DNA from 2 places in the Microbacterium natoriense genome. Region 1 is predicted to be linked to the other one. Evidence: predicted binding sites of a transcription regulator. Region 1 holds the regulator's gene; the other holds the start of a gene.
The links. Region 1 encodes HspR, which represses chaperone genes until heat shock. Its sites were predicted from a motif close to AAGTTGAGTCNNNNNGACTCAACTT; they were not measured.

Region 1 (15,066 bases):
CATCACGAGCGCGATCGTGATCACGGGAAGGGTCAGCGAACGCAGAGCGTCGGCGGGATCCTCCCAGTCGTCGCGCGGGAATCCGCCCGAGGGCAGGACGCCCAGTCCGAGTGCGAAGATCCAGACCAGGATCATGCCCACCCAGAACACCGGGACGGCGATGCCGAGCTGCGCGAAGCCGCTCAGCAGCGCGCCGTACCAGCGGTGGGCCTTCACCGCGGCCGTGATGCCGAGAACGAGCGAGAGCACCAACGCGAGTGCGAAGGCGAGCAACGTGAGCGGCAGGGTCACGACCAGCCGTGCGGAGATCTCGGGCCCGACGGGCAGAGTCGAGATGTAGCTGCTGCCGAGGTCGAACCGCAGCATCTGCCCCGCCCAGGTGAGGAACTGCTGCAGCAGCGGCTGATCCGATCCCACCTGGGCCCGCGCCGCGGCGATCTGCTCATCGGTCGCGTTCACGGAGAGCAGGGCGTTCGCCGGGTCGCCGGGGAGGAGCCGCAGCAGCACGAAGATCACGATCATGGCGACGACGAGCGACACCACGAGGAACGCGAAACGACGGGCGAGATAGGCGAGCATGGGTTCTCTGGGACGAAACGGGCGACGCCTCGTGGACGGCGCCCCGGAGGGCACGACATCCACGAGGCGTCGAGAAGGTCAGGACTTGACGATGTCGTAGGCGAAGAACTGCGAGTTCAGGCCGTTGACAGGGTATCCGGTGACGTCGCTGGATGCGATGACGATCTGCGGATACAGGTACAGCCAGACGCTTGCGGCGTCCGCAGCGATCTGCTCGTTGACCTTCTTCAGCAGCTCGGTCTGCTCGTCGGTGGTCGTGGCCTGTTCCGCCTCGGCCACCCACTGCTGCACATCGGCGTTGTCGTAGCCCCAGTAGAAGTCGGGGTTGCCGTACCAGACCACGTCTCGGTCGTTGACGTGCTCCTGCAGCGTCGCCTCGAAGTCCTGCTCCTTGAACACCTTGGTGTACCACTCGTCGGCGCTGATCGTGTTGATGTTCACGGTGATGCCGACCTCGGCCAGCTGCGACTGCAGGAACTCGGCCACGGCCGGGTGCGGGTCGTAGCTGGGGGTGTCGAGCGTGAACTCGAAGCCGTCCGGGTACCCGGCCTCGGCCAGCTGCTGCGTGGCGAGGTCGACGTCATACGGGTTCACAGCGGTGAGGTCTTCGTACCAGGGGTCGGTCGGCGGGACCATCGAGCCGATCAGTGTGCCGTAGTCGCCCCAGATGGAGTTCAGCAGCTTCTTCGTGTCGATCGCGGAGTAGATCGCCTTGCGCACGAGGGCGTTGTCGAACGGTGCGACGCGGTCGTTGAACGCCAGCAGCTCCTTGGTGGTGGAGGTGCCTTCCGAGATCACGTAGTCGTCGCCCGAGAACTGCGCGAGGGCATCCGGACTCTGCACGCTCGTGATGAGGTCGATCTCACCGGTGAGCAGGGCGTTGTTCTCGGCTGTCGCATCGGTGAAGTACGTGTAGACGACCTCGGCGTTCTTGGCCGCCTCGCCCCAGTAGTCGTCCCAGCGGTCGAGGGTCAGGGTGCTGCCCTTCTTCCACTCGTCCAGCGTGTAGGGGCCGGTGCCGTCCTCCTTGGTCTCCAGGTCTGTCGCGTCGGCGTTCACGATCCACACGTAGCTGAGGTTGTAGAGGAACGAGATCGAGCGCTGCGAGAGCGTGAAGACCACGGTCGCGTCGTCGGGGGTCTCGATGCTCGTGATCACCTCGAAGGCCGATTTGCGCGCCGACTGCGACTCCTCGGCGGTGACGGCCTCGATGCTCGCCTTCACGTCGGCCGAGGTCAGCTTCTTCCCGGAGTGGAAGGCGACGCCGTCCTTCAGCGTGATCGTGTACGTCAGGCCGTCGTCGCTGACGTCGGCGCTCTCGGCGAGCAGCGGCTCGACCTCTCCGTCATCGGTGAGCTTGTACAGGCCCTCGTAGACGTTGCCTGTCAGGGCCTCGGTGACGCCCTGGCCACCGCCCGCGACATTGGAGAGGTTGACGGGCTCGTAGATCGATCCGATGTGGATGGTGGCATCCGGACCGTCGGCGGACGCGCCGCCGCCGGCCGAGCAGCCGGCGAGCGCGAGGGCCGAGACGAGAATGGTCGCGCCGAGCGCGAGGGACTTCTTCACAGGGGTCTCCTGGTGGGTGGGTGAGGGATGCTGCGGGTTCGGGTGACGGATGCTGAGTGGAGTTCAGGCGGAGTAGATGTCGAATCCGCCTGAGAACACGACGCTCTTCTCGCCGGCGCGGATGGCTTCGCTGAACCGGTTCTGCGCCGGGGGCAGCGGGCAGTTGTACTGTGCGGAGAAACCGCACGGCGGCACGAAGGCGCGGTTGAAGTCGAGCACGACCGTGCCCGCGGCGCCGAAGGCGCTGTCGTCGTCGCGGCGCACGAACAGGAAGCGGCCGGATCCGTACGTCTCGGCGCCGTTGGTGGCGTCGCCGAACACGAGCAGCAGCTGGCCGCCGTCATCGAAGGCGGCAAGGCGGTGCTCGGCGCCGTTCAGCGTGAAGGTGATGTCGCCGGGCACGACGAGTTCGCGAGTGCCTCCGTTGTCGCGGATGTGCTCGAAAGGCACGGTGCGAGAGGCCTCGACCGGCGAGAACTGCGCCTCGATCACCCATGCGGGGTCGTAGTCGTAGGTGTCGATACTCTCGAACGCACGGATCGCGGGAGCGTCCGCGTCCCACACGCGCAACCCGTACTCGGCGGCTCCGGTCGAGATGTCGGTGCGCTCGATGGGCGTCACAGTGACGGATGCCGCGGCATCCGCCTGCTCTGCGTCGATGTCGGGTCGCTCCGCCCCTGTCCAACGGGTCTCGACGAGGGCGAGGTTGCCCGTGGGCGCGGTGACGGCGGCGCGGCGCTGTGCGCGCCAGGCGGCGTGATCTTCGGGTGCAGGCATGGCGGATCCATCGTAAGAAGGGAATGGGCGTCGCGGAATGTGAACGTTATTCAGCGAAACACGGTCGGGGCGTGCGCCATTCCCCGGCGGCGCGGCGGCGCGGCTGCGCGTCGGGAAGACGAGGGACCGGATGTGACGCTCGGCTGGCGCGGGCTAAGAGAACCAGGGAACCGCGCTGACCGGTTCGCGGCCATCATCCGCAAGCGGCGTGATGGTGAGCACGTAGCGTGGGACGCCGTCGAGCTGTCGGAGATCGACCCGGTGCCGACCCTCTGCGATCGGAAGCCGAATCGCGTAAGACGCGGTCGGGGCTTCATCGTCGAACTGCGCGGCCATCGTCAGCTGCGTGTAGTCGGTGAGCCACAGCCCTCCGGGGCCGACGTTCACAGCGCCCACCGCTTGACGCAGCACCGGAGCATCACCATGGCCATCTGCGACTACGACGGTCTCGTTGGTGTCATACGGGCCGGGATAGGCGATGAACAGGGATTCCGCGTTCATCTGCCCTGCGAAGTGGGTGAGGAGCTGCTCGAGCTCCCAATCCTCATCGACGAAGCCACGATACGTATCGGGCGCGACGAGGCAGAAGAATCCGTCCTCATCGACGTGCAAGGCAACGGCATCGCTCATCGCACCACGATAACCAAGAGCGAGACGGAGCGACGACCCCACCGGCCGTCGAGCGAGCACAGCGAGACAAGCAAAGTTGAGCCAATTCATATCAACTTCTTTTGACAGCATCCGACCCTCGGAGTACAGTTGAGTCATCGCGACTCAGGTTTCCCTGATCGCCGCAGACTTCCCGTTCCACACATACAAGGAGAGAACACATGGCACGTGCTGTTGGAATCGACCTCGGAACCACGAACTCCGTCGTCAGCGTCCTCGAGGGTGGCGAGCCGAAGGTCATCGCCAACGCCGAGGGCTTCCGCACGACCCCGTCGGTCGTCGCCTTCACGAAGGACGGCGAGGTGCTCGTCGGCGAGACGGCCAAGCGCCAGGCCGTCACCAACGTCGACCGCACCATCTCGTCGGTCAAGCGCCACATGGGCACCGACTGGAGCTTCGACGTCGACGGCAAGAAGTGGACGCCGCAGGAGATCTCCTCGCGCATCCTCATGAAGCTCAAGCGCGACGCCGAGTCGTACCTGGGCGACACGGTGACGGATGCCGTCATCACCGTTCCCGCATACTTCAACGACGCCGAGCGTCAGGCCACCAAGGAGGCCGGCGAGATCTCGGGCCTCAACGTGCTCCGCATCATCAACGAGCCCACCGCCGCCGCTCTCGCGTACGGCCTCGACAAGGGCAAGGAAGACGAGCTCATCCTCGTCTTCGACCTCGGTGGCGGAACCTTCGACGTCTCCCTCCTCGAGGTGGGCAAGGACGACGACTTCTCCACCATCCAGGTGCGCTCGACCGCCGGTGACAACCGCCTCGGCGGCGACGACTGGGACCAGCGTCTGGTCGACTACCTGATCAAGCAGTTCAAGGAGACCACGGGCGTCGACGTCTCGGGCGACAAGATCGCCCTGCAGCGTCTCAAGGAGGCCGCCGAGCAGGCGAAGAAGGAGCTCTCCTCCTCGACCAGCACGAGCATCAACCTGCCGTACCTGTCGCTGACCGAGTCCGGCCCGGTCTCGCTCTCAGAGACGATCACCCGCGCGAAGTTCGAGGACCTCACCAAGGATCTCCTCGACCGCACCAAGAAGCCCTTCGAAGACGTCATCCGCGAGGCCGGCATCAAGGTCGCCGACATCGCGCACGTCGTCCTCGTCGGCGGCTCGACCCGCATGCCCGCCGTCGCCGAACTCGTCAAGCGCGAGGCCGGCAAGGAAGCCAACAAGGGCGTCAACCCTGACGAGGTCGTCGCCGTCGGCGCAGCCCTCCAGGCCGGTGTCCTCAAGGGCGAGCGCAAGGACGTGCTGCTGATCGACGTCACCCCGCTGAGCCTCGGCATCGAGACCAAGGGCGGCATGATGACCAAGCTCATCGAGCGCAACACGGCCATCCCGACCAAGCGCAGCGAGACCTTCACGACGGCCGACGACAACCAGCCGTCCGTCGCGATCCAGGTCTTCCAGGGCGAGCGCGACTTCACACGCGACAACAAGCCGCTCGGCACCTTCGAGCTCACCGGCATCGCCCCGGCTCCGCGCGGCATCCCGCAGGTCGAGGTCACCTTCGACATCGACGCGAACGGCATCGTGCACGTGTCCGCCAAGGACAAGGGCACGGGCAAGGAGCAGTCGATGACGATCACCGGCGGCTCGTCGCTCAGCAAGGACGACATCGACCGCATGGTGCGCGAGGCCGAGGAGCACGCTGCAGAAGACAAGGCGCGCCGCGAAGCCGCCGAGGTCCGCAACCAGGCCGAGACGCTCGCGTACTCGATCGACAAGCTCATCTCCGAGAACGACGACAAGCTGCCCGAAGACGTGAAGACCGAGGTCAAGGCCGATGTCGACGCGCTCAAGACGGCGCTGGCCGGCGACGACGACGAGGCCGTGAAGACGGCCTTCGACAAGCTCAACCAGTCGCAGACCAAGCTCGGCGAGGCGATCTACGCGCAGTCGCAGGCGGATGCCGCAGCCGGCGCCCCCGAGGGCGCCCCCGCCGATGACAGCAGCTCCTCCGACGAGGACGTCATCGACGCAGAGGTCGTCGACGACGAGGAAGACAAGAAGTAATCATGACGGACAAGAACTTCGAAGAGAACGAGGTTCCGGAGGGGTCGGATGCTGCGGCATCCGGCCCCGCGCCGCAGAATCCGGACTCCACCGAGGCCAGGGCCGCTGAGGGCTCCGACGAGGAGCTCACGGTCGACGACATCCTGAACGCCGAGCAGACCGACGAGGCTGCCGCAGAGGATGCCGCGATCGCCGACGCCGAGGCGACCCTGCTGAACGACTTGAAGCGCCTTCAGGCCGAGTACGCGAACTACCGCCGCCGCACCGAGGAGCAGCGCCAGACCGACATCGAGCGCGCGAAGGGCGAGGCCGCCAAGGGCCTCATCCCCGTGCTCGACGATCTGGCTCGCGCCGCCCAGCACGGCGATCTGGTCGAGGGCACCCCCTTCGCCGTGATCGCCGAGAAGGTGCGCACTGTGGTCGAGCGTCTCGGCGTCGTCTCGTACGGCGAGGCTGGCGACGAGTTCGACCCGCAGCAGCACGAAGCGATTTTCCAGCAGCCCACGCCGGGCGCGGAGAAGACGACGATCCTCGAGGTCGTCGAGGTCGGCTACCGGCTCGGCGACGTCGAGCTGCGTCCCGCGAAGGTCGTCGTCGCAGTACCTGCCGAGTAGGGGACAGATGGCTAGCCAGGACTGGTTCGACAAGGACTTCTACAAGACCCTCGGGGTCATGAAGGACGTCAGCGACGCTGATCTCAAGAAGACCTATCGCAAGCTCGCGCGGAAGTACCACCCCGATTCCAATCAGGGCGATGCGGCCGCCGAGGCGAAGTTCAAGGAGATCAGCGAGGCCTACTCGGTGCTGTCGGATGCCGAACAGCGCAAGGAGTACGACGAGATCCGCGCGATGGGCTCTGGCGCCCGCTTCACCGCGGGTGGTCAGGGCGCGGGCGGCTTCGAAGACGTCTTCAGCCGGTTCGGCCAGCAGGGTCGCGGACAGAGCGCCGATTTCGAGGACATCTTCTCGATGTTCAACCAGGGCGGCGGAGGCTTCGGCTCCGGCGGCTTCGGGCGGACCTCGGGCGGATTCCGCGGATACGGAGGCCCGCAGCGCGGCGCCGACGTCACCGCGCGCACGACGCTGGACTTCACGACCGCCGTGCAGGGAGAGACCATCACCCTGCAGGGCGAGGACGGCAAGCCGTTCAAGGTGAAGATCCCGGCCGGCGTTGCAGACGGGCAGAAGATCAAGCTGCGCGGACGCGGACGGCCCTCGCCGGACGGCGGTGAGAACGGCGACATCGTCGTGCAGATCGCCGTCAAGCCGCACCCGGTCTTCACCCGCGACGGGCTCAACCTCCGCGTCGTGGTTCCGGTGACCTTCACCGAGGCCGCGCTCGGCGCGACGATCGAGGTCCCCACGCTGGGCGGCGACACGGTCAAGCTCCGTGTCGCCCCCGGTACGCCTTCGGGTCGCGTGCTGCGCGTCAAGGGTCGCGGCGTCACCACGACCAAGGGATCGGGCGACCTGCTCGCCGAACTCCAGATCGCGGTGCCCTCGCACCTCGACGAGGCAGCCCGCGAGGCGCTCGAGAAGTTCCACGAGCTGGAGCCCGACGAGAACCCGCGGGCCGACCTGATGGCGAAGGCCCGGCGATGACGACCGGGCTCTGTGCGGGTGAGTCCGATGGCTGAACGACAGGGCATGGATGCCGACACCCCGGTGTTCGCGATCGCCGTCGCCGCCGAGCTCGCCGGCATGCACCCGCAGACGCTGCGTCAGTACGACCGGATCGGCCTCGTGGTCCCCGGTCGTACGACCGGCGGATCGCGGCGCTATTCGACCCGCAACATCGAACAGCTGCGCGAGGTCGCCCAGCTGTCGTCCGAGGGCATGAGCCTGCCGGCGATCGCCCGGCTGCTCGACCTGGAGGATGAGAACCGGATGCTGCGCCGGCAGGTCTCGGGCCTCGAGGCCGCATTGCGCGCCGAACGGGAGAACCGCCCTGGCGTCCGCGTGTTCGCCGCCGGTTCGGCCGGCGTCGTGCCCGTGCCGAACGGCCGGCGCATCCGCCGCTCCACCGAGATCGTCCTGTGGGATCCGCGCGCCCGCGACTGACATCTCCCTCGGAGTGCAGTGGGGTCGTTGGGACGCAGCAGGGCGAGCGCGGTATCGTTGCGTCACGATGAGGATGACGCGTCGCACTCTGCTGGTCGGCGCCGGAGCCGGCGTGATCGGGGTGCTTCTCGCCTCGTGCACTCCCGAGCCGGCGCCCACACCCACGCCTGATCGCACTCCCTCGCCGACCCCGACCGGCGACAGCCTCGCCCCGATCGCCTTCGCTCGCAGCGCATGGTCGACCGACCCGTCAGCCCTTGGTGCGGCGAGCTTCACTCCGGTCGGCGTTCAGAGCGCCGCTCGTGACGCGCTCGCGACACCGGTCCGCGGCCGCCTGTTCTTCGCTGGTGAGGCGACCGATGCAGATGCACCGGGGACCATGGCCGGAGCGCTCCGCTCCGGCACCCGCGCGGCCGAGGAACTGCTGGCCGCAGCCGGCGCAGGAGAGCGCGTGGCGATCGTCGGCGCCGGACTCGCAGGAGCCGCCGCCGCCTCACGCCTCGCCGCGACGGGTCTCGCGCTCACGGTGTTCGAATCGCGCGATCGCACCGGGGGCCGAATCCAGAGCGTGGTCGACGACGAGCGATGGCCCGTGCCCGCGCAGCTCGGCGGCTGGCTCATCGGCGCCGACGACACCGAGCTCGGCGAACAGCTGAACGCGCTCGACATCCGCACAGCGGTCCTCGAGAGCGCTCTGTGGAGGTCGCCCGACGGCGTTGTCGACGCGCCGTCGAGCCAGCCGGTCATCGACGCGATCGCTGCGGCCGAGGCGCTCCCGGCCGACGTCCCTCTGGCGCAGGCGCTCGCCGATGCCGGCGCCGACCCCGCAGAACCGGGGCTCGCGGCGCTGCTCGCCTACGTCGCAGCATCCGCCGGGTCCGACCCCGATCAGGCGTCGTCGTGGTTCCCGCCCACGCTGCCGCCCGACACCCGCACGGCCGTGCTCGGCGACCTCGGCGCAGTGCTCGCGCAGCTCGTCGACGGCGTCAGGGTGAGCCTGTCATCGGCCGTCTCGCGCGTCGCCTATGACGATGCCGGCGTGAGCCTCGGCATCGCCACCGGGGAGTCGCTGTCGTTTGACCGCGTCATCATCACGGTTCCGCTCGGGGTGCTGCAGAGCGACGGTATCGAGTTCGCGCCCAAGCTGCCGTTCGCGCAGCGCGGGGCGATCGCCGACCTCGGCATGGGCTTCATCGAGACCGTCTGGCTGCGGTTCGACGAGCCGCTCGTCGACACGGATGCCACCATCTGGCATGCGGTCGGCGCAGAGCAGACGATCCGCACCTGGTTCAACCTCGCACCCGTCACGGGAGACGCGATCCTCGTCGGGATCGTCGGGGGCGCCGACGCCGCCGAGTTCGCAGCGCTCGACGACGAGGCCGCTCAGGCCGCGGCCATGGCCGCGCTGGCGCCGTTCATGCAGCCGATCGCCTGATCTGCGGCATCCGGCTGATCAGCACCAGCACGCACGCCACGAGCGCGAAGATCGACAGCGCCACGGCACTCGTGAGGAGGAATTCGGGCATCCCCGACACCTGCCGCGGGTCGAGGAAGTAGTACGGATACCAGCCGACGAGCGGCCCCCGCCACATCGTCACTCCGCCCCACGCGAGAGGGAAGAGCAGCGACCACGGCACGATCCACCACGACACCCGGCGGTGGCCGGGTGTGAGCACCCAGGCGATCGCCGTGCAGGCGGGCAGCCAGAAGTGCAGCACCTGATCGGACCAGGGCACATCGACGCGGATGCCGCGGAGCCCGGCCTGCCAGACGATCAAGGCGAAGGCGAGCCCGGCCGTGATGGTCCAGGTCAGCACGAGGGCGAGAGCGATCGTGAACCAGCGTGGGTCAGTCGCTCGTGTGAACGCGAGTGCAGTGCCGATCAGCAGCACGATCACGAGCGCGCAGTTCGATTCGACCGTCAGGTACGCGAAGAAGTTCTCGCCCGCGGTCGTCCGTGAGCTGAGCCCCCAGAACAGCCGGTGCACGAGGGCGACTGCGCACACGGCTGCCGCGGTGAGACGCAGTGCGCCGAAAACCGCACGCGCCCGCACTTTCGCCATCCGGCGAGTCTACGGAAGTGCGCTCGACGCTCTCTCAGGCGCACGCGTGGGGGATGCGGTCAGCGTGCGCCTTCTTCCGGGTGGTCGAGATAGGGCGTGAACATACGCAGCAGTCCGCGAGGTCCCGGGGTCGGCGGGATGCCGATCTGCATGCCGTTCTCGTGTCCCCACCGAGGTTCGAAACCGTCGGCCGCGGACGGGCGCAGCCACGGAGTGTAGGGGTGTCTGCCATGCCGAAGACCCTAGTGTGTTGAAATCGATTTCCGCTAGATTCGGATCCATGACCGTCACCGATCGAGGAGGATCATGTCCGTCACTTCCGCATCTCGCAGGGCCGCCGTCGCGGCATCCGTCGTCCTCGCCCTCGTGCTCGCCGGATGCGCCGGGAGTGCGGGGGTGAGCGTCGATCCGAACCCCGACAAGCCCTTCGTGCTCGACGGCGTCTCCGAGGTCGCGGAGATCGCGCAGCTCACCGGCCCCGACGCCATGAACGACACCGCGGCGGTCTCGGTCGCCGGCACCGATCTCGGGTCGATGGTCAATGTCGGCGACCGCACGTTCTTCCTGTTCGGAGACACATTCGGCGAACGCGATCCGGAGTCGATCGGAGGACAAGGAGGCTTCTGGCGCTCGAACGTCGCCGCGTGGACGACCGACGACGACCCGTCCGACGGGATCTCGTTCGACGGCTGGGTCGAAGACGACATCGGTCTGGCTGCTCCGCTCGTCGAAGGGGACCATGACGCGAACGGTGCGGGAGGCGAGGTCACCAAGATCCCGACCTACGGCTTCGCGATCGGCGAGACGATCTACGTCTCGTACATGTCCGTGAAGTTCTGGGGAGAGCCGGGTGCCTGGGATGCCAACCGTTCCGCGCTGATCGTGTCACGCGACGGGGGAGAGAGCTGGGCGCCCGTGGACGGCGTCGAATGGCCCGGCGACTCGAACTTCGTGCAGTTCGCCACGGCGGAGGTGCACGAAGGCGGCGAGGACTGGATCTATTTCTGGTCCATCCCGTCGGGGCGATTCGGAGGTGTGCAGCTGATGCGTGTGCGGGCCACGGAGGATGCGGTCGAGGACCAGGATGCCTACTCCTACTTCGCCGGCGTCGACGGCGAGACCCCGCGATGGAGCAGCGATCTCGAGGATGCCGAGACGGTCGTCGAGGGGACGATCGGCGAGTTGTCGGTCATGTGGTCGACGTACCTGGATCGCTGGATCATGACCTACTCGGATGCGGGCAACGCCTACATCCGCGAGGGCGTCACTCCGTGGGGTCCGTGGGGGCAGGCGATCGAGCTCGTGTCAGGCGATGAGTACCCGGGGCTGTACTCCCCGTACCTCAATCCGCGTTACGTGAGCGACGACGGCAGCACGATCTACTTCACGCTCTCCCTCTGGGGTCCGTACAACGTGTTCTGGTTCTCGGCGGATCTGGTGCGCGCGGGCTGAGAAGACGATTTGATCCCTTGCGCATGAAATCGATTTCGCATAATCTGGCGCTTACCCGGTCACCGAGGATCGACGCGCGGCCGGATCCCTTCGGCGGCAGCCGAGCACACAGCAGCGACTCGATGAGGAGTCCGTTCCTGAGGAGGAACCCATGAGAATCACCACACGCACGCGTCGCACGGCGATCGCCGCTCTCGGAGCGCTGACGGTCGGCTCGATGCTCGCCGCCTGCGGGTCCGGCACCCCAGGCGAGTCGGCGGGGGAGGGCGGCGGAGACGGCGTCACCACCGTGCAGTTCTGGCACCGCTCCTTCACCCCCGTGGAGAACGAGTGGTACGCCGACATCGTCAAGAAGTTCAACGCGTCGCAGGACAAGATCAAGGTCGTCGACACCGAGGTGCCGGCGGATGCCTGGGACCAGAAGATGAAGGCCGCACAGGCCGCGGGCAAGGCTCCCGACGTGTACACGAGCTCCGCCAACCTCCATGACCTCGTGAACGCGGGATCCGTGCACGAACTGGACTCGATCGTCTCGAAGGATGCGCTGGGCGAGATCCTCGACATCGCCTCCTCCATCTCGGAGATCGACGGCAAGCACTACGCGTACCCGCTGCTCCTCGAGCCGCAGACCGTGCTCTTCTGGAACACGGACATGCTCGATGCCGCGGGTGTCGACTCCAGCAAGGCCCCCGAGACCTGGGACGACCTCCTCGACGCCTGCGCGAAGATCCAGCCCACGCTCGCCGACGGCCAGTACTGCATCTCTCCCGCGCAGGACGCCGTGACGATGGCATGGTCGACGGTCGGTCAGCAGTACAACTTCTCCGGCCACCTCGCACTCACCGACGACTGGTCCGCGCCCGACGTCGACGACAAGGGCTACCGTGCTCTGATGGAGCAGTACAAGGTGCTGTGGGACAAGGGCTACATGCCCAAGCAGCCCCTCGCGGCCTATGTCGCCGGAGAAGACTTCGGGCAGCAGAAGGTCGCCTTCAAGGTCTCCGGCTCGTGGATGATGTCGGAGATCGGCTCCGACTACGCCGACCTGCTCGACAAGACAGGCGTCGGCCGCTTCCCGAGCGCCTCGGACGCCGACGGTCGCACCGCCACCACCATGGGCAACTTCACCTGGGTCGTCGACGCGAAGACCAAGAACGCGGATGCCGCGGGCGAGTTCCTGTCGTGGGCGATCGGCGGCGATCCCGATAACCTGGTGCCTTTCTTCGTGAACACCCAGTTCACCAAGGTGCCCGTACGCCAGTCGGTGCAGGATGCCGTCGCCGCGAGCGAGGAGGCCGCGAAGGCCCCTTGGTCGAAGGTCATCGTCGACGAGATCGCCCCGGACGCCATCGCCGGCTCCACGTACCCGTGGGATGTGAACCTGGCCGTCGGCACCGCGATGGAGTCTGTCATGAAGGGCTCGGCGTCGGTGGACGACGCGATCAAGACCGCGAACGCCGCGATCCAGACCGTGATCGACCGCGACGGGCTGCCCGACAAGGCGCCGAAGAACTGACCCTGTCGGCGTGACCGCCCGGGGCCCAGAGGCCCCGGGCGGGACGACGCCCCGAGAGCACGACGAGGTGGATATGGCCAGCCAGGCTGTGGAGGAGCGCCGCGACATCCGGCGCAAGAAGAACCGCTATCGATACCGCGACAACAAGACCGCCTACTGGTTCCTGCTGCCGGTCGTGGTGCTGCTGGGGATCTTCGTCATCTGGCCGGCGGTCTACGCCGGGTATCTGTCGTTCCAGGACTGGAGCTTCTACAAGGACCCGGAGTTCGTCGGCATCCGCAACTACGTCAACGTCCTGAAGGATCCGCTCTTCCTCGCCACGATCGGACGCGGCTTCGCGTTCGTGCTGATGACGGTGCCGGTCATGCTCGTGCTGGCGTTCCTCTTCGCGAGCCTCGTCGTCGCCGTGTCGCGCCGGGCGGCCAGCATCCTGAAGGTCAGCATCTACATCCCGACGATCGTCTCCGCGGTGATCGCGTCGATCATCTTCGTGCTGATCTACAACTACTCCGGCGGGCTCCTGAACGCGTTTCTCGGCACCTTCGGCGTCGAACCGATCGCCTGGATCGGTGACCCGAAATGGGCGCTCGCAGCGGTTGCCGTCCCGGCGATCTGGCTCGGCATGGGACTCACCTCGCTCATCATGGTCGCCGCGATGGTGGACGTGCCCACCGAGTACTACGAGGCGGCCGCGATGGAGGGCGCCAACTGGTGGCAGAAGACCTCGTACATCACGATCCCGCAGATGAGGAATGTCGTGCTGTACCTGCTCATCACCGGCTTCGTCGCGGCGATCCAGCAGTTCGAGCTTCCGCTCGTCATGACCCAGGGTGGGCCGCTCGACTCCACGACCCTGCCGAACCTCTTCATCTTCAACCATTTCCGTCTCGACGTGAACGCCGGATACTCGATCGCTGCCGCGCTTGTGCTGTTCGTCGTGCTGGGGACGATCTCGGCGCTCGTGTTCAAGTTCGTCAATTCCGAGAGGCTGGTGGACTGATGGCCGTCATGCAGGAGACCACACGCATCGTCCTCGCGGGCAAGGAGCCGCGCTCGACCCGGACGCCGCGCAGCGCCGGGGGATGGCTCGTCCTCCTCGGGAAGGTGATCCTCGGCGCGCTGTTCGTCATCGCGTCGCTGTTCCCGCTCGCCTGGATGGTGATCGCCGGGTTCAAGTCGAAGACCGAGGTCGTCGAGACGCCGTTCCAGTTCTTCCCCGAGGTCTGGCTCTGGCAGAACTACGCGCAGATCCTGGCGGATCCGACCTTCCTGCGGACGCTGGCCTGGACGTTCTTCGGAGCGATCCTGTTCACGGTGGGCAGCCTCGCGGTGAACTCGCTCGCCGCCTATGCGTTCGCCCGCCTGGACTTCCGCTTCAAGGGACTGATCTGGACTGTCGTCATCACGACCATGTTCATCCCCGGTATGACGATCCTGCTCACGAGCTTCATCGTCGTCACCCGGCTGGCGATGCTCGACACCCTCGCGGTGCTCGTCATCCCCGGACTCGCGAGCGCGGGCATGGTGTTCTTCATCCGGCAGTTCTACCTGAACATCCCGAAGAGCCTCGAGGAGGCCGCGATGCTCGACGGCTGCGGACGCTTCGGCATCTTCTGGCGGATCTTCCTCCCGCTCTCCAAGCCGCCGTTCGTCGTGATGGGGATCACCGCGTTCCTGGCCTACTGGAACTCCTACGTCTGGCCGATCCTCACGATCACCTCTCCGGAGAAGTTCGTGCTGCAGCAGTATCTCGCGACCTTCCGCTCCGAGCGCAGCACAGAGCTGGGACTGCTGATGGCCGGCTCCGTCCTGGCAGCGGCCCCGGTCATCATCCTCTTCCTGATCTTCCAGCGGCAGATCATCGGCAACATCAAGATGGCAGGTCTCAAGTAGCAGTACCCATGCGGTGACGAGAGGAGCGGTCGATGGAGACCGAGAGCACGAACGAGCGCGGCGTCAGCCGCCGAGGACTCATCCAGGGCGCGGCGGTGCTCGGCGCGGCCTTCATCGCCGCGACGGCGCCGGCGCCACCGGCATCCGCAGCGGGGCTCACCGTGACGAGGGTCAAGGTGCTGGCCGGCACTCAAGTACCGGTGCAGTACGGGGTGGGAGCGACGGATCTCGGCATTCCCGCGCGCACCCCGGAAGGGCGGATGCTGTTCATGTTCGGCGACACCTGGGCCGACCACGTCGGCGGTGCGAACTGGCGTTCGCCGGTCGCCCTGTACTCCTCGACGACGAACCTCGTCTCCGGGGTCACGTTCAACGGCTCCGCGGGAGCGGGGGCGAACACGCAGGGCACCGCCCCGCAGCTCTGGTACTACCCGCACGACAACTACTTCACGACGGTCATCCCGTC
Region 2 (15,066 bases), 98 kb from region 1:
CATCATGGGCCTGCCCATGGCCGAGAACCTCGTCAAGGCCGGCTACGACGTGACCGGTTTCAACCGCAGTCAGGAGCCGATCGACAAGCTCGTCGAGGCCGGCGGCACGGGCGCCACCAGCATCGCGGATGCCGTCAAGGACGCGGATGTCGTCATCACGATGGTTCCGGATTCCCCCGACGTCGAGGGCGTCGTGCGCGGCGAGGACGGAGTGTTCGCGAATGCGAAGTCCGGCGCGCTCTGGATCGACAACTCCTCGATCCGTCCCGATGTCGCCAAGACGCTCGCCGAAGAGGCCGTCGCCGCAGGATTCGGTGCGGTCGATGCCCCCGTCTCGGGCGGCGAGCAGGGCGCGATCGACGGCGTCCTCTCGATCATGGTCGGCGGATCTCCCGAGCACTTCGCGGCCGCTGAGCCCGTGTTGCAGGCGATCGGCAAGACCATCGTCCACGTCGGCCCCGCCGGTGCCGGTCAGACCGTCAAGGCGGCCAACCAGCTCATCGTCGCGGTGAACATCCAGGCGCTCGCCGAGGCCGTCGTCTTCCTGGAGGCGTTCGGCGTCGACATGGATGCCGCACTCAAGGTCCTCGGGGGCGGCCTCGCCGGCTCCAAGGTCCTCGACCAGAAGGGGCAGAAGATGCTGAACCGCGACTTCGCCCCCGGATTCCGCCTCGCCCTCCACAACAAGGATCTGGGCATCGTCACCTCGGCCGCACGTTCCGTGGGGGTCACCGTCCCCCTCGGTGCAGCCGTCGCGCAGCTCGTGAACGCCCTCGTCGCCCGTGGCGACGGCGGCCTCGACCACTCGGGCCTCTTCAAGCTCACCGCCGAACTCTCCGGTCGCTGAGCTCAGCGCATCCCGATCCGACTTGATTCCTAAGGACTTCTCATGACTCGCATGCGTGCAGTGGACGCCATCGTCCAGATCCTGGTGAAGGAGGGCGCCACCGAGGCGTTCGGCCTGCCAGGTGCTGCCATCAACCCCCTGTACTCCGCGATGCGCCAGGGCGGCGGCATCCGGCACACCCTGGCCCGTCACGTCGAGGGCGCCAGCCACATGGCCGACGGCTACAGCCGCACCGGCGACGGCCGCATCGGCATCTGCATCGGCACCTCGGGCCCCGCGGGCACCGACATGATCACCGGCCTCTACGCGGCGATCGCCGACAGCATCCCGATGCTGTGCATCACCGGCCAGGCGCCGGTGGCCAAGCTCGACAAGGAGGACTTCCAGGCCGTCGACATCGCCTCGATCGCGAAGCCCGTCACGAAGTTCGCCAAGACCGTGCTCGAGGCGGGCCAGATCCCTGGCGCCTTCCAGACGGCGTTCCAGATCATGCGCTCGGGGCGCCCCGGTCCGGCGCTGCTCGATCTGCCCTTCGACGTGCAGATGACCGAGATCGAGTTCGACATCGACACCTACGAGCCCCTGCCTGTCGCGAAGCCGACGGCGACGCGTGCACAGGCCGAGAAGGTGCTCGACATGCTCATCGCCTCGAAGCATCCCGCGATCATCGCCGGCGGCGGCATCGTGAACTCCGGCGCCTCGGACAAGCTCGTCGAGCTCGCCGAGACCCTGGGCGCGCCGGTGTTCCCGACCCTGATGGGCTGGGGCGCGATCGGCGACGACCACCCGCTGGCCGGAGGCCTCGTCGGCATCCAGACCTCGCAGCGCTACGGCAACGCGAGCTTCCTCGAGAGCGACTTCGTGCTCGGCATCGGCAACCGGTGGGCGAACCGCCACACCGGGGGTCTCGACACATACCGCAAGGGCCGCACCTTCGTGCACGTCGACATCGAGCCCACGCAGATCGGCCGTGTGTTCGCGCCCGATTACGGTGTGGTCTCCGACGCCGGCGCGTTCATCGACGCGCTGCTCGAGGCCGCGCGCGACCGCGTCGCCGAGCTGCCCGACTACAACGGCTGGGCGCAGGAGTGCCGCGACCGCAAGGCGCGTCTGCAGCGCAAGACGAACTTCGACAACGTGCCCATGAAGCCGCACCGCGTCTATCAGGAGATGCTGTCGGCCTTCGGCCATGACACCACCTACGTGACGACGATCGGCCTGTCGCAGATCGCCGGCGCCCAGCTGCTGCACGTGTACGGACCCCGTCAGTGGATCAATGCAGGCCAGGCCGGACCTCTCGGCTGGACCCTGCCCGCCGCCCTCGGCGTCGTGCGGGGCAAGCCGGAGCAGACCGTCGTCGCCCTGAGCGGCGACTACGACTTCCAGTTCATGATCGAGGAGCTCGCGGTGGGGGCGCAGCACAAGCTGCCCTACATCCACGTCGTGGTGAACAACAGCTATCTCGGCCTGATCCGCCAGTCGCAGCGTCCGTTCGAGATGGACTACGAGGTCTCCCTCGCCTTCGACAACATCAACACCCCCTACGACGAGAACAGCGTCGCGCAGGGCTACGGCGTCGACCACGTCAAGGTCGCCGAAGGCCTCGGTTGCAAGGCGATCCGCGTGGAGCGTCCGGAGGACCTCGCCGCGGGCTTCGCCGAAGCTGAGCGTCTGCGTGAGGAGTTCCAGGTGCCGGTGGTCGTCGAGGTGATCCTCGAGCGGGTGACCAACATCGCGATGGGCGCCGATCTCGACACCATGAACGAGTTCGAGGACCTCGCGACGACGGCGGCCGACGCGCCCGAGGCCGTGTACGCACTGCTGGACTGAGCACAACATGCGCGTCCTGATCGCCTCCGACAAGTTCAAGGGCTCCGCGACAGGAGCCGAGGTCGCGGCCGCACTCGGTGACGGCATCCGTTCGGTGACGCCGGATGCCGAGATCGAGACGGTGCCCGTCGCCGATGGCGGCGAGGGCACCGTCGAGGCCGCGATCGCGAGCGGGTTCGAGGCGGTCAGCGTGCGAGTCACGGGCCCGACCGGCGCGCCACTGGATGCGCGGTTCGCCGTGCGCGGTGACGAGGCGATCATCGAGATGGCGGCGGCGAGCGGGCTGGACGTGCTGCCCAGGGGCGAGAAGGCCGCGCTCACGGCGACCAGCCACGGCACCGGCGAACTCATCATCGCGGCGCTCGACCGTGGGTGCACGACGATCGTGCTCGGAGTCGGGGGCAGCGCGAACACCGACGGGGGAGCGGGGATGCTGCAGGCGCTCGGCGTCTCGCTGCGTGCGCACGACCGCCCTGTGCGGCCGGGCGGTGCGGCGCTGGCCGAGCTCGTCGAGGTCGATGCGTCGGGTCTCGATCCGCGCCTCGCCGGCGCGACGATCGTGCTGGCGAGCGACGTCGACAATCCTCTTCTGGGAGACCGGGGGGCGGCTTCGGTGTTCGCGCCGCAGAAGGGGGCGAGCGCCGACGATGTCGCCGTCCTCGAGACAGGCCTGCGCCGGTTCTCGGAACTGCTCGAGCAGCAGCCGGGAGTGCGACCGGCGGCCGGCGCGGCCGGAGCGGGTGCTGCGGGAGGCGTGGGCTATGCGGCCCTCGCGGTGCTCGGTGCGCGAAGAGAACCGGGCATCGACGTGGTGCAGAGGCTCACCGGCCTCGCCGATCGTCTGGCGGGTGTCGACCTCGTCATCACCGGCGAGGGCAGCCTCGACGATCAGAGCCTCGGGGGCAAGACGCCTCTCGGCGTGGCCGCCGCTGCGCGGGCTGCCGGTGTGCCTGTCGTGGCCGTCTGCGGGCGGTCGACGCTGTCCGAGGGGCAGGCGGCGGGCGCCGGATTCCGTCGCGTCTATCCGCTCAGCGAGCTCGAACCCGATGCGGCCACGAGCATGGCGAACGCCAGATCGCTGCTCGTCGAGGTCGGCGCGCGGATCGCGACAGAATTCGCCTGATTTGGTATGCCGTCCAATGTTTTGGTATGCCAAATCATTGACAACGCGCTTCGTGTGTGGTGAGATTTCCTTAGCTGAAAGTTTGATTCCATGATACGGAATCAACATCCTCCCTCTCCACAACTCATCTGACAACGCAGTCAAGAAGGGCGCTCATGTCCACCGAAGAGTTCGTCCACATACCCAGCCGCGCATCCGAAGGCCTCGATGAGGCTCCCTCGATCACGGTCGCCGTGCAGGCCGGCATCAGCCCGCGACTGTACAACAGCGACCTGGCTCCGACCACCCGTGAGGGCCGGCACTGGAGCGCCTACAGCATCTTCAGCCTCTGGGCCAACGACGTGCACAGCCTCGGCAACTACGCGTTCGCGATCGGCCTCTTCGCGCTCGGTCTCAGCGGCGGGGCGATCCTGGGGGCGCTGGCATTCGGCGCGCTGTTCCTGTTCCTGCTGCTCACCTTCTCGGGATTCATGGGAGAGAAGACGGGCGTCCCGTTCCCGGTCATGAGCCGCATCGCGTTCGGCGTGCACGGCGCTCAGATCCCGGGCCTGCTGCGCGGCATCGTGGCCATCGCGTGGTTCGGAGTGCAGACCTTCCTCGCCTCGCAGGTGCTCCAGGTCGTGATCCTCGCGGTCGCTCCGGGCGCCGCATCGCTTCAGGAGGGGGCGTTCCTCGGCCTCTCGGCCCTCGGCTGGATCACCTTCGTCGCGCTCTGGATCGTGCAGGTCATCATCGTCAGCTACGGCATGGAGATGATCCGCAAGTACGAGGCCTTCGCTGGGCCGATCATCCTCGGCACCTTCGTCATCCTCGCGGTGTGGGTGCTCGTGCAGAGCGGCTTCCAGATCAACTGGGCGCCGCACGGGACCGCCGAGGGCGGCGAGCTGTGGCTCAAGATGCTCGGCGCCGCCTCTCTCTGGGTCTCGATCTACGGCACCTTCGTGCTCAACTTCTGCGACTTCACCCGCGGCGCGAAGTCGCGCAAGGCGATCGTCAAGGGCAATTTCTGGGGCATCCCGATCAACATGCTCTTCTTCGGACTGATCGTCGTGATCCTCGCCGGCGGCACCTTCGAGATCGACGGCACGGTCATCACCTCTCCGGCCGACGTCGTCGCCGCGATCCCGAACACGCTCCTGCTCGTGCTGGCCTCGCTCGCGCTCATCGCCCTCACGGTGGCGGTGAACCTCATGGCGAACTTCGTCGCCCCGACCTACGCGTTCACGAACCTGCTGCCCAGGCACCTGAACTTCCGCAAGGCGGCGCTCCTGTCAGCCGTGATCGGACTCGTCATCACACCCTGGAACCTGTACAACTCCCCGGTCGTGATCAACGTCTTCCTCGGCGGTCTCGGCGCCCTGCTCGGTCCGCTCTTCGGCATCATCATGGTCGACTACTGGCTGATCAAGAAGCAGCGCATCAACGTGCCCGAGCTGTACTCGACTTCGCCCGTCGCCGAGTACGCGTACTCTCGCGGCTTCAACCCGCGGGCGGTCATCGCGCTGATCGTGGCCGGCGGCATCTCGCTTCTGCTCACCTTCATGCCGGTCTTCGAGTCCGTTCGCGAGTTCTCGTGGTTCTTCGCGGCGGGTCTGGCGGCCGTCGTCTACGGCGTGATCGCCGACCGTCGCGGCCCGTTCCACGACGTCCCCGCCGGCGACATCGCCGTCACTCCGACCCACTGACCCGGAAGGCATCGATCATGCGCATCCTCGTCGCGAACGTGAACACCACCCAGACGATGACCGATGGCATCGCCGAGGCCGCTCGAGCTGTGGCCGCGCCCGGCACCGAGATCATCGGGCTCACCCCCGACTTCGGCGCCGAGTCCTGCGAGGGCAACTTCGAGAGCTATCTCGCGGCGATCGCCGTGATGGACAAGGTGGTCAAGTACGAGGGCCAATACGACGCGGTCATCCAGGCCGGGTACGGGGAGCACGGGCGTGAGGGCCTGCAGGAGCTGCTCACGGTGCCCGTCGTGGACATCACGGATGCCGCGGCATCCACCGCGATGTACCTCGGACGCTCCTACTCCGTCGTCACGACCCTCGATCGCGCAGTGCCCCTGATCGAGGACCGGCTGATCCTCGCCGGCCTCCACGATCGGTGCGCATCCGTGCGCTCCTCAGGTCTCGGTGTGCTGGAGCTCGAGTCCGATCCCGAACGGGCGATCCAGGCGATCGCGGCCGAGGCTCAGCGCGCGGTCGAGATCGATCGCGCCGAGGTCATCGTCCTCGGCTGCGGAGGCATGGCCGAGCTGAAACAGCGCGTCGTCGAGCTGTGCGGCGTTCCCGTCGTCGACGGGGTGCAGGCCGCGGTCGCGGTCGCCGAGGGACTCGTGCGGCTGGGGCTGACCACCTCGAAGGTGCGCACCTACGCACAGCCTCGCCCGAAGCGGATCACCGGCTTCGGAACCCGCACGCGCTGAACACGCGCAGAATCTATTCAGGACACACAGCCGGCTGCGCCGGCGGAAGGGAACGGCGACATGTCGCAGGAGTTCGAACAGCAGGATGCCGGACAGGCCTCGCTCGACCCGACGGGGGAGCACTACGACCTCGTGATCCGCGGGGAGCGCGTGCTCACCTCTGCCGGCATCCGGCCTCGCGAGGTCGGCGTCCGCGGTGGCGTCATCGTCGCGATGCAGCCGCTCGGCAACAACCTGAACGGCGGAGAGGTCATCGAACTCGCCGCCGATGAGACCTTGATCCCCGGCCTCGTCGACACGCACGTGCACGTCAACGAGCCCGGTCGCACCGAGTGGGAGGGCTTCGCCTCCGCCACCCGCGCCGCCGCGGCCGGCGGAGTCACGACCATCGTCGACATGCCGCTGAACAGCATCCCGCCCACCGTCAGCGTCGAGGCGCTGAACGTCAAGCGCGAGGCCGCCAAGGGGCAGACGCATGTCGACGTCGGCTTCTGGGGCGGGGCGGTGCCGGGAAACACGGCCGACCTGAGACCCCTGCACGACGCCGGTGTCTTCGGCTTCAAGTGCTTCCTGCTGCACTCGGGCGTCGACGAGTTCCCGCCGCTCGACGCGGACGAGCTCGAGAAGGACATGCGCGAGCTCTCGAACTTCGACTCGGTCATGATCGTGCACGCCGAAGACTCCCGGGCGATCGACCGCGCTCCGCAGCCCGAAGGCGACGACTACAGCAAGTTCCTCGCCTCGCGTCCGAGGGGAGCTGAGAACCTGGCGATCGCCGAGGTCATCGAGCGTGCTCGCTGGACGGGCGCCCGCGCGCACATCCTCCACCTGTCGTCATCCGACGCCCTGGCCATGCTCCGCACCGCCAAGCACGACGGGCTGAAGATCACGGTCGAGACGTGCCCGCACTACCTGACGCTCACGGCCGAGGAGATCCCGCACGGGGCCACCCAGTTCAAGTGCTGCCCGCCGATCCGCGAGGCCGGAAACCGCGAGCTGTTGTGGCAGGGACTCGAAGACGGCACGATCGACTTCATCGTCTCGGACCACTCGCCGTCGACGCTCGACCTCAAGGACCTCGAGAACGGCGACTTCGCCGTGGCCTGGGGTGGTGTCGCCTCGCTGCAGCTCGGTCTGTCGCTGATCTGGACCGAGGCGCGTCAGCGCGGACTGTCTCTCGAGACGGTCGTGTCGTGGATGAGCGAGCGCCCCGCGCAGTTCGCCGGCCTCACCGGAAAGGGGCGCATCGCGCCCGGCTACGATGCCGACTTCTCGGTGTTCGCGGCCGACGACGCCTACGTGGTCGACGTGGAGAAGCTTCACCACAAGAACCACCTGACGCCCTATCACGGCAAGGCGCTGGCCGGCGTCGTGCGCACGACGTACCTGCACGGCGAAGTCATCGACTTCGAGACCCCGCGCGGACGCCTGCTGCGCCGGGGCATGACCGACTCGGAGTGACCCGTGGAATGACCGTCAGCGGGGTGCTCGGCAGCGCTCAGCCGGCTGTGCGTCGACTGCGACCCGGGCGGGGATCGCGACCGCCGAAAGCGGCGACGCGATCCCAGATCCATTCCGCCGGACTCGGCGCGACCTCGACGTCGGGCACCCCGGGCGAACGACGATACAGCTTTCCTCCGAGCCCCTCGAGGAGGTAGTCGCCGGCATCGTCCGTGAAGATCACCCAGAAATAGTCGGGCTTGTCGTCCCAGTCGCCCCAGGCGGCGGGGTCCTGCTCGACCCCGTCATTCATCTCGGCCACCTCGGCGCCGGTCATCAGCCGGAAGCGCTCCCCGGGGCCCCAGAGATCGCCGGTTCCGGCCTCCTGGCCGTCATGCCAGGCGAAGATCGTGTCCTGGCCGCCCGATGCGACGGCGGCAGCCTGGTCGAGCGGCGGGCGCAGAGTCGCCGCCAGAGTCTCGGGCATCACCTCGTCGAGCGCGACGAGCGCATCCGCGAGATCGGCGCCGAAGGCCTTCGCCACGAAGCGTCGCCAGACGTATTCCCCCATCTGCATCTCGCGCATCGTGTCCATCGTCGCGGCGCCGGTGCGGATCGGCTCGAGGAAGCCTCTCGTGACCTTGACGCCGTTCTGCGCGAGTTCGAAGGTCGGGTCCTCGCGCAGCGCTCGCTGGAACAGATCGAGCGCCTCGTCTGGCCGATAGGTGTTCAGGTATGCGTAGCCGAGCGTCACCGCGAGCAGGTACTCCGTCGGATCTGCGGCGTACGCCTCCTCCGCGGCGGGCAGGAGGCGCTCGGGGTCAGCCGCCGTGGCGAAGAGTCGTGTGGCGCGCTGTCCCAGCGCGATGGCATGCTCCTGCGCGCCCTGCGCCGCGGCGATCCCCACCGCCTCGTCGATGCGGCGCCAGCCTTCCTCGGCGCGGCCGGTGTACGCCAGGGCGCTGCCGAGCTCCATGTGCTCGATCCAATCGGCATCCGGCTGCTCGCGCAGCACGATCTCGCAGAGCCGGAGAGCCTCGGCGAAGTCGCCGTCGGACATCTCGAGGTCGCGGAGCTTCTTCACCGCGTTCAGATACTGGCGGTCCCGCCGCCCGATGAGGTCTCGAAGCAGGCGTCTCGCCTCGTCGATCTCGCCGCACGCCTCGCGGTGCAGAGCGATGAGCACGATCATGCCGGTGAACGAGGGCTCGCGGGCGAGCACGCTGTGCGCGAGCTCGGGGATGCGCGGATGGGTCGGCTGCGCATCCCAGAGCTCCCACGCGAGGTCACGGTCGTGCTCGATGGCCGATCGTTCGTCGTTCGTCGTCGTGTTCATCCTCTCGGCGCCCTTCCTGGTCGCGGCTCCTCGCCGCCGAAGTCGACGACGCGATCCCAGACCCAGTCGGCGAGGCTGGGGGCGACCTCGACATCCGAGCCGCCGACCGTCCGGCGGTACAGGCGCGAGGCGTACCCCTCGAAGAAGTACGAGCCCGCGTCGTCGGTCGCGATCGGGACGAAGGCGTCGTCCTCGGACCACGCCGGCCAGGCGCCTGGGTCCTGAGCGGCGGCCGCCATCGCGTCGACCTCGGCGCCCGAGAGCAGCCGAACCGGTTCGCCGAGCCCCCAGGCGTCGCCGGTGCCGGGGTCTTGACCGTCATGCCAGCCGAGGAGGGAGCGGTTTCCCTCCGTGGCCTCGAGCTTCTTCCTGCGCAGGGGGCCGCGCAGTGCCCGTACGAGCGCGCGCGGCAGCACGCGGCTCAGCGCGGCCAGCGCGTGCTCGATGTCGAGATCGAAGATCTGCTCGTGCATGATCCGCCAGGCCATCTCTCCCATGCCCGCCTCGCGGAGCTGGTCCATCGTCGCGTCGCCGCGCTCGATCGGTTCGAGGAAACCGCGCGCCATGATCATGCCGCCCTGCGCGACGGTGTCGGTCGGGTCCTCGCGGAGCACGCGCTGGAACAGGTCGCGCGCGTCCGCCGCGCGGTAGTCGTACAGATAGGCGTACGCCAGGGCGATCGAGAGCAGCCTCTCCCACGGGCTCGCAGCGATCGCCGCCTCGGCGGCCGGGAGGAAGCGCTCGGGCGGCGCCCCGGTCGAGAGGAACAGCAGCGCCCGCTTGGCGAGGACCTTCGGAATGAGGGTGGGATCGACTCGACCCGTCCACACCACCGCCTCGTCCATGAGGTCCCAGCCGGCGGTGCGGCTGCCGGTGAACACGGTCGCGGCGCCGAGCATCATCAGGTCGAGCCACTCGACCTCTTCCCCGCCCTGCATCGCGTGCTCGGCGAGCCGGAGGGCCTCGTCGAATCTCCGGTTCTCGTACTCGAGGTCGCGGAGGATGCGGACCGCAGTGAGGCGGTAGCCGTCCTGAACGCCGATGAGCTGACGCAGCTCTCGACGCGCGTCATCGAGCTCGCCTCGTGCCTGGTGATGAAGGGCGAGGATGAGGTAGGTGCCGGTGAAGCGGGGTTCGCGTGCGAGGACGCTGTGGGCCAGGGTGGCGATCCTGCGGTTGGTCGGCTGCGCGCCGAGCAGCTCGAGGGCGAGGTCGCGGTCTCGGACGATGGCGACCTGCTCGAGGTTGTCGCGGTCGTCGTGGTGTGTCACCGCATGCCCTGCTTGACCCGGTAGGCGCGCAGCTGGTCGAAGGTGCCGTCGTCGACGCCGTATTCGAGCACGGGGGCCACCTGGTCGAACCAGCTCGTGGTGGAGGGAGTGATGCTCGCCGCGGACTCGAGCAGGCCCTCGGTGGTGACGGGGACGATCGCTCCCGCCGCCATCGACGCGGTGAGCGAGCGCTGCAGCGCGTGCTTCGCGACCTGGGCGATGTCGGCTCCCGAGAACCCCTCGGTCGCAGCGGCGACGGCGATGACATCGACGTCGTCCTGCGGCTTGCCGTCGAGGTCGCCCTGCAGGATCGCGGCGCGGGCGACCGCATCCGGCGGCAGCACGAGCACGGTCTTGTCGATGCGACCGGGGCGACGCAGGGCGGGGTCGATGTCCCACGGCCGGTTCGTCGCGGCGAGGAAGTAGACCCCGTCGTTCTCACTCGTCACGCCGTCGAGCTCTTCGAGCAGCTGGGTCACGATCATCCGCATCGACTGCGATCCGCCGCCGCCCGATGCCCGGCGTCCTCCGAGAGCGTCGAACTCGTCGAAGAAGATCACGCATGGCGCGGCTGCTCTGGCATCGCGGAACACGCTCTGGATCGCCCTCTCGCTCTCGCCGATCCAGGCGCTGAGCAGGTCAGCGAGGGTGACGTGGATGAAGGAGGCGCCGAGGTCGCCGGCGATCGCCTTAGCGATGAACGTCTTCCCGCAGCCGGGCGGACCGTACATCAGGAGCGACCCGCCCGGCTTCTGCCCGAACGCCGCCGCGAGCGCAGGGTTGCGCAGCGGGGCGAGGAACGTCGAGTCGAGGTGCTGCTTGACCTCGGCGAGACCGGCCACGTCGGCGAGGGTCACCTGCGGGCGCTCCGCATCCCACAAGCCGGGCTGCTCGATCCGATCCCCGGTCGCAGCGTCGTCGTCCGCCGCGACCGGGGCTCGCGATGGCGCCTCCGGCTCGGGGACCCGCGCCGAGTCCGGTTCCGCGGCCGCACGCGGCGTGTCTGATGGCGCGGTGTTCGCCTTTCCGCTGCGCAGCCGTGCGGCCATCACGCGCGCCCGGAGCACGCGGGCGCGGGCGGGGTCGCCGCCGTGCGCCTCGAAGGCGTCGATCTCGGTCGCCGCCTGATCCGCATCTCGTTCCAGCAGCAGGGTTATGAAGTCCTCCCGCAGCGCGATGTTCTGCGGATCCTGCGCGACCTCGGCAGCGATCACCGCGAGAAACTCGTCGTCGTGCGCCATAGTGCCCCCTCAGCTGTCGTCAACGACCACCTCGATTCTTGCAGACGCGCCGAATCCTGACGCATGAACGCTCAGCGGTTGATCTGCGGAGCAGCAGGCGGTAAAGTTGAGTCATAGTCACTCAACTTTGAAAGGGAGCATCGGGAGAACCGAATGGCCACGCCTCAGACCGAAGAACAGCAATCCGCACTCGAGCAGTTCGGCATAAACCTCACCGATCGCGCCCGGCAGGGCAAGCTCGACCCCGTGATCGGCCGAGACAGCGAGATCCGCCGCGTCAGCCAGGTGCTGACCCGGCGCACCAAGAACAACCCGGTGCTCATCGGCGAGCCGGGCGTCGGCAAGACCGCCGTGGTCGAGGGCCTCGCGCAGCGCATCGTCGCGGGCGACGTCGCCGAGTCGCTCAAGGACAAGGAGCTGGTCTCGCTCGACATCTCCGCTCTCGTGGCGGGTGCGATGTACCGCGGTCAGTTCGAGGAGCGTCTGAAGAGCGTCCTGAAGGAGATCACCGAGTCCGACGGGCGGATCATCACCTTCATCGACGAGCTGCACGTCCTGATGGGCGCCGGCGGCGGGGAGGGCTCGGTCGCGGCATCCAACATGCTCAAACCGATGCTGGCCCGCGGAGAGCTGCGCATGATCGGCGCGACCACCCTCAACGAGTACCGGGAGTTCATCGAGAAGGATGCGGCGCTCGAGCGCCGATTCCAGCAGGTGTACGTCGGCGAGCCGTCGGTCGAAGACACGATCGCGATCCTGCGCGGACTCAAGGGCCGCTACGAGGCGCATCACGGGGTGACGATCTCCGACAGCGCACTGGTCGCGGCCGCCGCTCTGTCGAACCGCTACCTGCCCGCGCGGCAGCTGCCCGACAAGGCGATCGACCTGATCGACGAGTCGATGTCTCGGCTCAAGATGGAGATCGACTCCTCGCCGGTGGAGATCGACCAGCTCAAGCGCCAGGTCGACCGGATGAAGCTCGAGGAGCTCGCTCTCAAGCGCGAGAAGGACGCCGCGTCCAAGGAGCGCCTCGGCGTTCTGCGAGAGCAGCTGGTCGGCATGGAGAAGCAGCTGGCAGAGCTCGAGGCCCGCTGGGCTCGCGAGCGTCAGGGGCTCAACCGGGTCGGCGAGCTGAAGAAGCAGCTCGACGACGCGATCACGCAGCGCGACCTCGCGATGCGCAACGCCGACTACACGAAGGCGTCGAAGCTCGAATACGAGACCATCAAGCGCCTCGAGCGCGACATCGCCGAGGCCGAGCAGGCCGAGGCGACCGCATCGACCGAGCCCCGCATGGTCAACGAGCAGGTCACCGACGAGGACATCGCCGCCGTGATCGCGGCGTGGACCGGCATCCCCGTCGGCCGCCTCCTGCAGGGCGAGAGCGAGAAGCTGCTGCACCTCGAGTCCGAGCTGGGCAAGCGACTGATCGGACAGAAGGAAGCCGTGAAGGCGGTGTCGGATGCGGTGCGCCGCTCGCGCGCCGGCATCAGCGATCCCGGTCGTCCGACCGGTTCGTTCCTGTTCCTCGGTCCGACCGGGGTGGGAAAGACCGAGCTGGCCAAGGCGCTCGCCGAGTTCCTGTTCGACGACGAGCACGCGATGGTCCGCATCGACATGTCGGAGTACGGCGAGAAGCACTCGGTCTCGCGCCTGGTCGGAGCGCCCCCTGGATACATCGGCTACGAGCAGGGCGGCCAGCTCACCGAAGCCGTCCGTCGTCGCCCGTACAGCGTGATCCTGCTCGACGAGGTCGAGAAGGCGCACCCCGAGGTGTTCGACGTGCTGCTGCAGGTGCTCGACGACGGCCGTCTCACAGACGGCCAGGGCCGGACGGTCGACTTCACGAACGTCATCCTGATCCTCACCTCGAACCTCGGCTCGCCGATCCTGATCGATCCGACGCTGTCGGTGGACGACAAGCGCGAGCAGGTCATGGTGCTCGTGCGCCAGGTCTTCCGCCCCGAGTTCCTGAACCGTCTCGACGACATCGTGATGTTCTCCTCGCTCAGCGAAGACGACCTCGCGCAGATCGTCGAGCTCACGATCGACGCGCTGCAGAAGCGGCTGCATGACCGCAGGCTCTCGCTCGCCGTCACGCCCGACGCGCGGTCGTGGCTCGCCGAGCGCGGCTACGACCCCTTGTTCGGTGCTCGCCCGCTGCGCCGGCTCATCCAGAGCGAGGTGCAGAACAAGCTGGCGACCGCGCTGCTGTCGGGCGGCGTGCACGACGGCGACACGGTGCGAGTCGACATCGCGGCAGATGGCGCGGGGCTCGTCCTCACCGCCGAGAAGGCCGAACAGGTGCCGGGTTCGACCGATGACGACGTGATCGAGGCCGAGCTGCTCGACGAGTGAGCCGCGTCGAGAGGGGCGGATGCTGCGGCATCCGCCCCTCCTCCCGTCTCAGGCGAGAGTCGCCCGAGGTGGCCCTTCGTGCCGCTTCGCGACGGTTGAAGCGGCACGAACTGCCACCTCGAGGCGCGAAGAGCGTCGCTAGGAGGGGTGGCGGTAAAGTCTCAAGAAATATCATCTGACCGGGCTGTTTCCAGGGTCGGAATGTCGGTGGCCCCCTGTTGAATAGAGGCATGACCAGCACCGCCGACGCTCTCGCCCAGGTCGCCTCCGACCTGCGTACGGTGCTGGCCGGCGACGTCCTCGCCGGGCTGAGCGACGCCGAACGCGCCGAGGTTCTCCGGGTCTTCGGGGAGGTCGCTCGGCTGGTCGATGCAGGCGTCGTCGAGACGGTCGCCACCGCCGCGGCGGACTTCGGGCACCAGTTCGGATGCCGCGGCACGAACGAGTTCCTCCAGCGGGCGCTGCTGACCGACGCCGCGACCGCGTCGAAGATCATCCGGGTCTCGAACGCGATGCATCGAGAGATCAGCATCGTGTCGGGCGAGCGGCTGCCCGCCGCGTGGCCGCAGCTGCGCGAGGCTCTGCTCGACGGAGTGATCGGGGTCGCAGGTCTGCTCGCGGCCACCGCCCCCATCGACCGGGCGCACACTCGCATCGGTGTCGAGGAGCGGCTGCTCGTCGACGAGCACCTCGCCCGCTACGCCAGGGGCTGCCCGGCCTCCGAAGAGGGGTCTCCGGGCGACGACCGCTCCTGCGACGGCGACGCCGCCGATGCCTCCGAGACGCGACAAGGGCCGCCTGCCACGCCGGAAGACCTGCGGCACGCCGCCGAGTACCTCACGGCGGTGCTCGACCCCGACGGGGCAGAGCCGTCCGATCACGCGGCGCAGGCACGTCGGAGGCTGAGCGTCGGGCGTCTGCGCAACGGTGTGCACCCTGTGCGCGGCGACTTCACGCCCGAACTCGTGGCGCAGCTGCAGCTCATCTTCGACGCGTTCAACAACCCGAAGGTGGGCGGCGCCCCGGCGTCCGCGGTCGCCTTCGACGGCGGCGAGGATGTAGAAGGCGATCCTTTCAACGACGACGCGCAGCATCGGATCGACACCCGCACGTCCGGCCAGAAGCGTCATGACGCGCTCGCCGCGGCGCTCGGCATCGCCGCGCGGCACGATGACATGCCGCGCCTTGGCGG

Region 2: a site for HspR is predicted at 11,620-11,644, ahead of QFZ53_RS00550 (ATP-dependent Clp protease ATP-binding subunit). Genes of this name have one in related genera too.

What each region holds. Positions count from the first base shown of each region.
Region 1 is NZ_JAUSXV010000001.1:212,939-228,004, reverse strand. Features, by position in the region: gene QFZ53_RS01040 (ABC transporter permease) at 1-579, opposite strand, end outside; gene QFZ53_RS01035 (ABC transporter substrate-binding protein) at 658-2,148, opposite strand; gene QFZ53_RS01030 (DUF1684 domain-containing protein) at 2,212-2,925, opposite strand; gene QFZ53_RS01025 (hypothetical protein) at 3,079-3,555, opposite strand; gene dnaK (molecular chaperone DnaK) at 3,756-5,615, shown strand; gene QFZ53_RS01015 (nucleotide exchange factor GrpE) at 5,618-6,229, shown strand; gene QFZ53_RS01010 (DnaJ C-terminal domain-containing protein) at 6,237-7,217, shown strand; gene QFZ53_RS01005 (heat shock protein transcriptional repressor HspR) at 7,245-7,676, shown strand; gene QFZ53_RS01000 (FAD-dependent oxidoreductase) at 7,750-9,111, shown strand; gene QFZ53_RS00995 (Pr6Pr family membrane protein) at 9,092-9,739, opposite strand; gene QFZ53_RS00990 (DUF4185 domain-containing protein) at 10,046-11,191, shown strand; gene QFZ53_RS00985 (extracellular solute-binding protein) at 11,343-12,707, shown strand; gene QFZ53_RS00980 (carbohydrate ABC transporter permease) at 12,781-13,707, shown strand; gene QFZ53_RS00975 (carbohydrate ABC transporter permease) at 13,707-14,600, shown strand; gene QFZ53_RS00970 (DUF4185 domain-containing protein) at 14,633-15,066, shown strand, end outside.
Region 2 is NZ_JAUSXV010000001.1:114,460-129,525, reverse strand. Features, by position in the region: gene QFZ53_RS00595 (2-hydroxy-3-oxopropionate reductase) at 1-847, shown strand, start outside; gene gcl (glyoxylate carboligase) at 890-2,677, shown strand; gene QFZ53_RS00585 (glycerate kinase) at 2,685-3,800, shown strand; gene QFZ53_RS00580 (NCS1 family nucleobase:cation symporter-1) at 3,956-5,485, shown strand; gene QFZ53_RS00575 (aspartate/glutamate racemase family protein) at 5,503-6,228, shown strand; gene allB (allantoinase AllB) at 6,289-7,689, shown strand; gene QFZ53_RS00565 (tetratricopeptide repeat protein) at 7,727-9,004, opposite strand; gene QFZ53_RS00560 (tetratricopeptide repeat protein) at 9,001-10,275, opposite strand; gene QFZ53_RS00555 (ATP-binding protein) at 10,272-11,516, opposite strand; gene QFZ53_RS00550 (ATP-dependent Clp protease ATP-binding subunit) at 11,670-13,874, shown strand; gene QFZ53_RS00545 (DUF222 domain-containing protein) at 14,105-15,066, shown strand, end outside.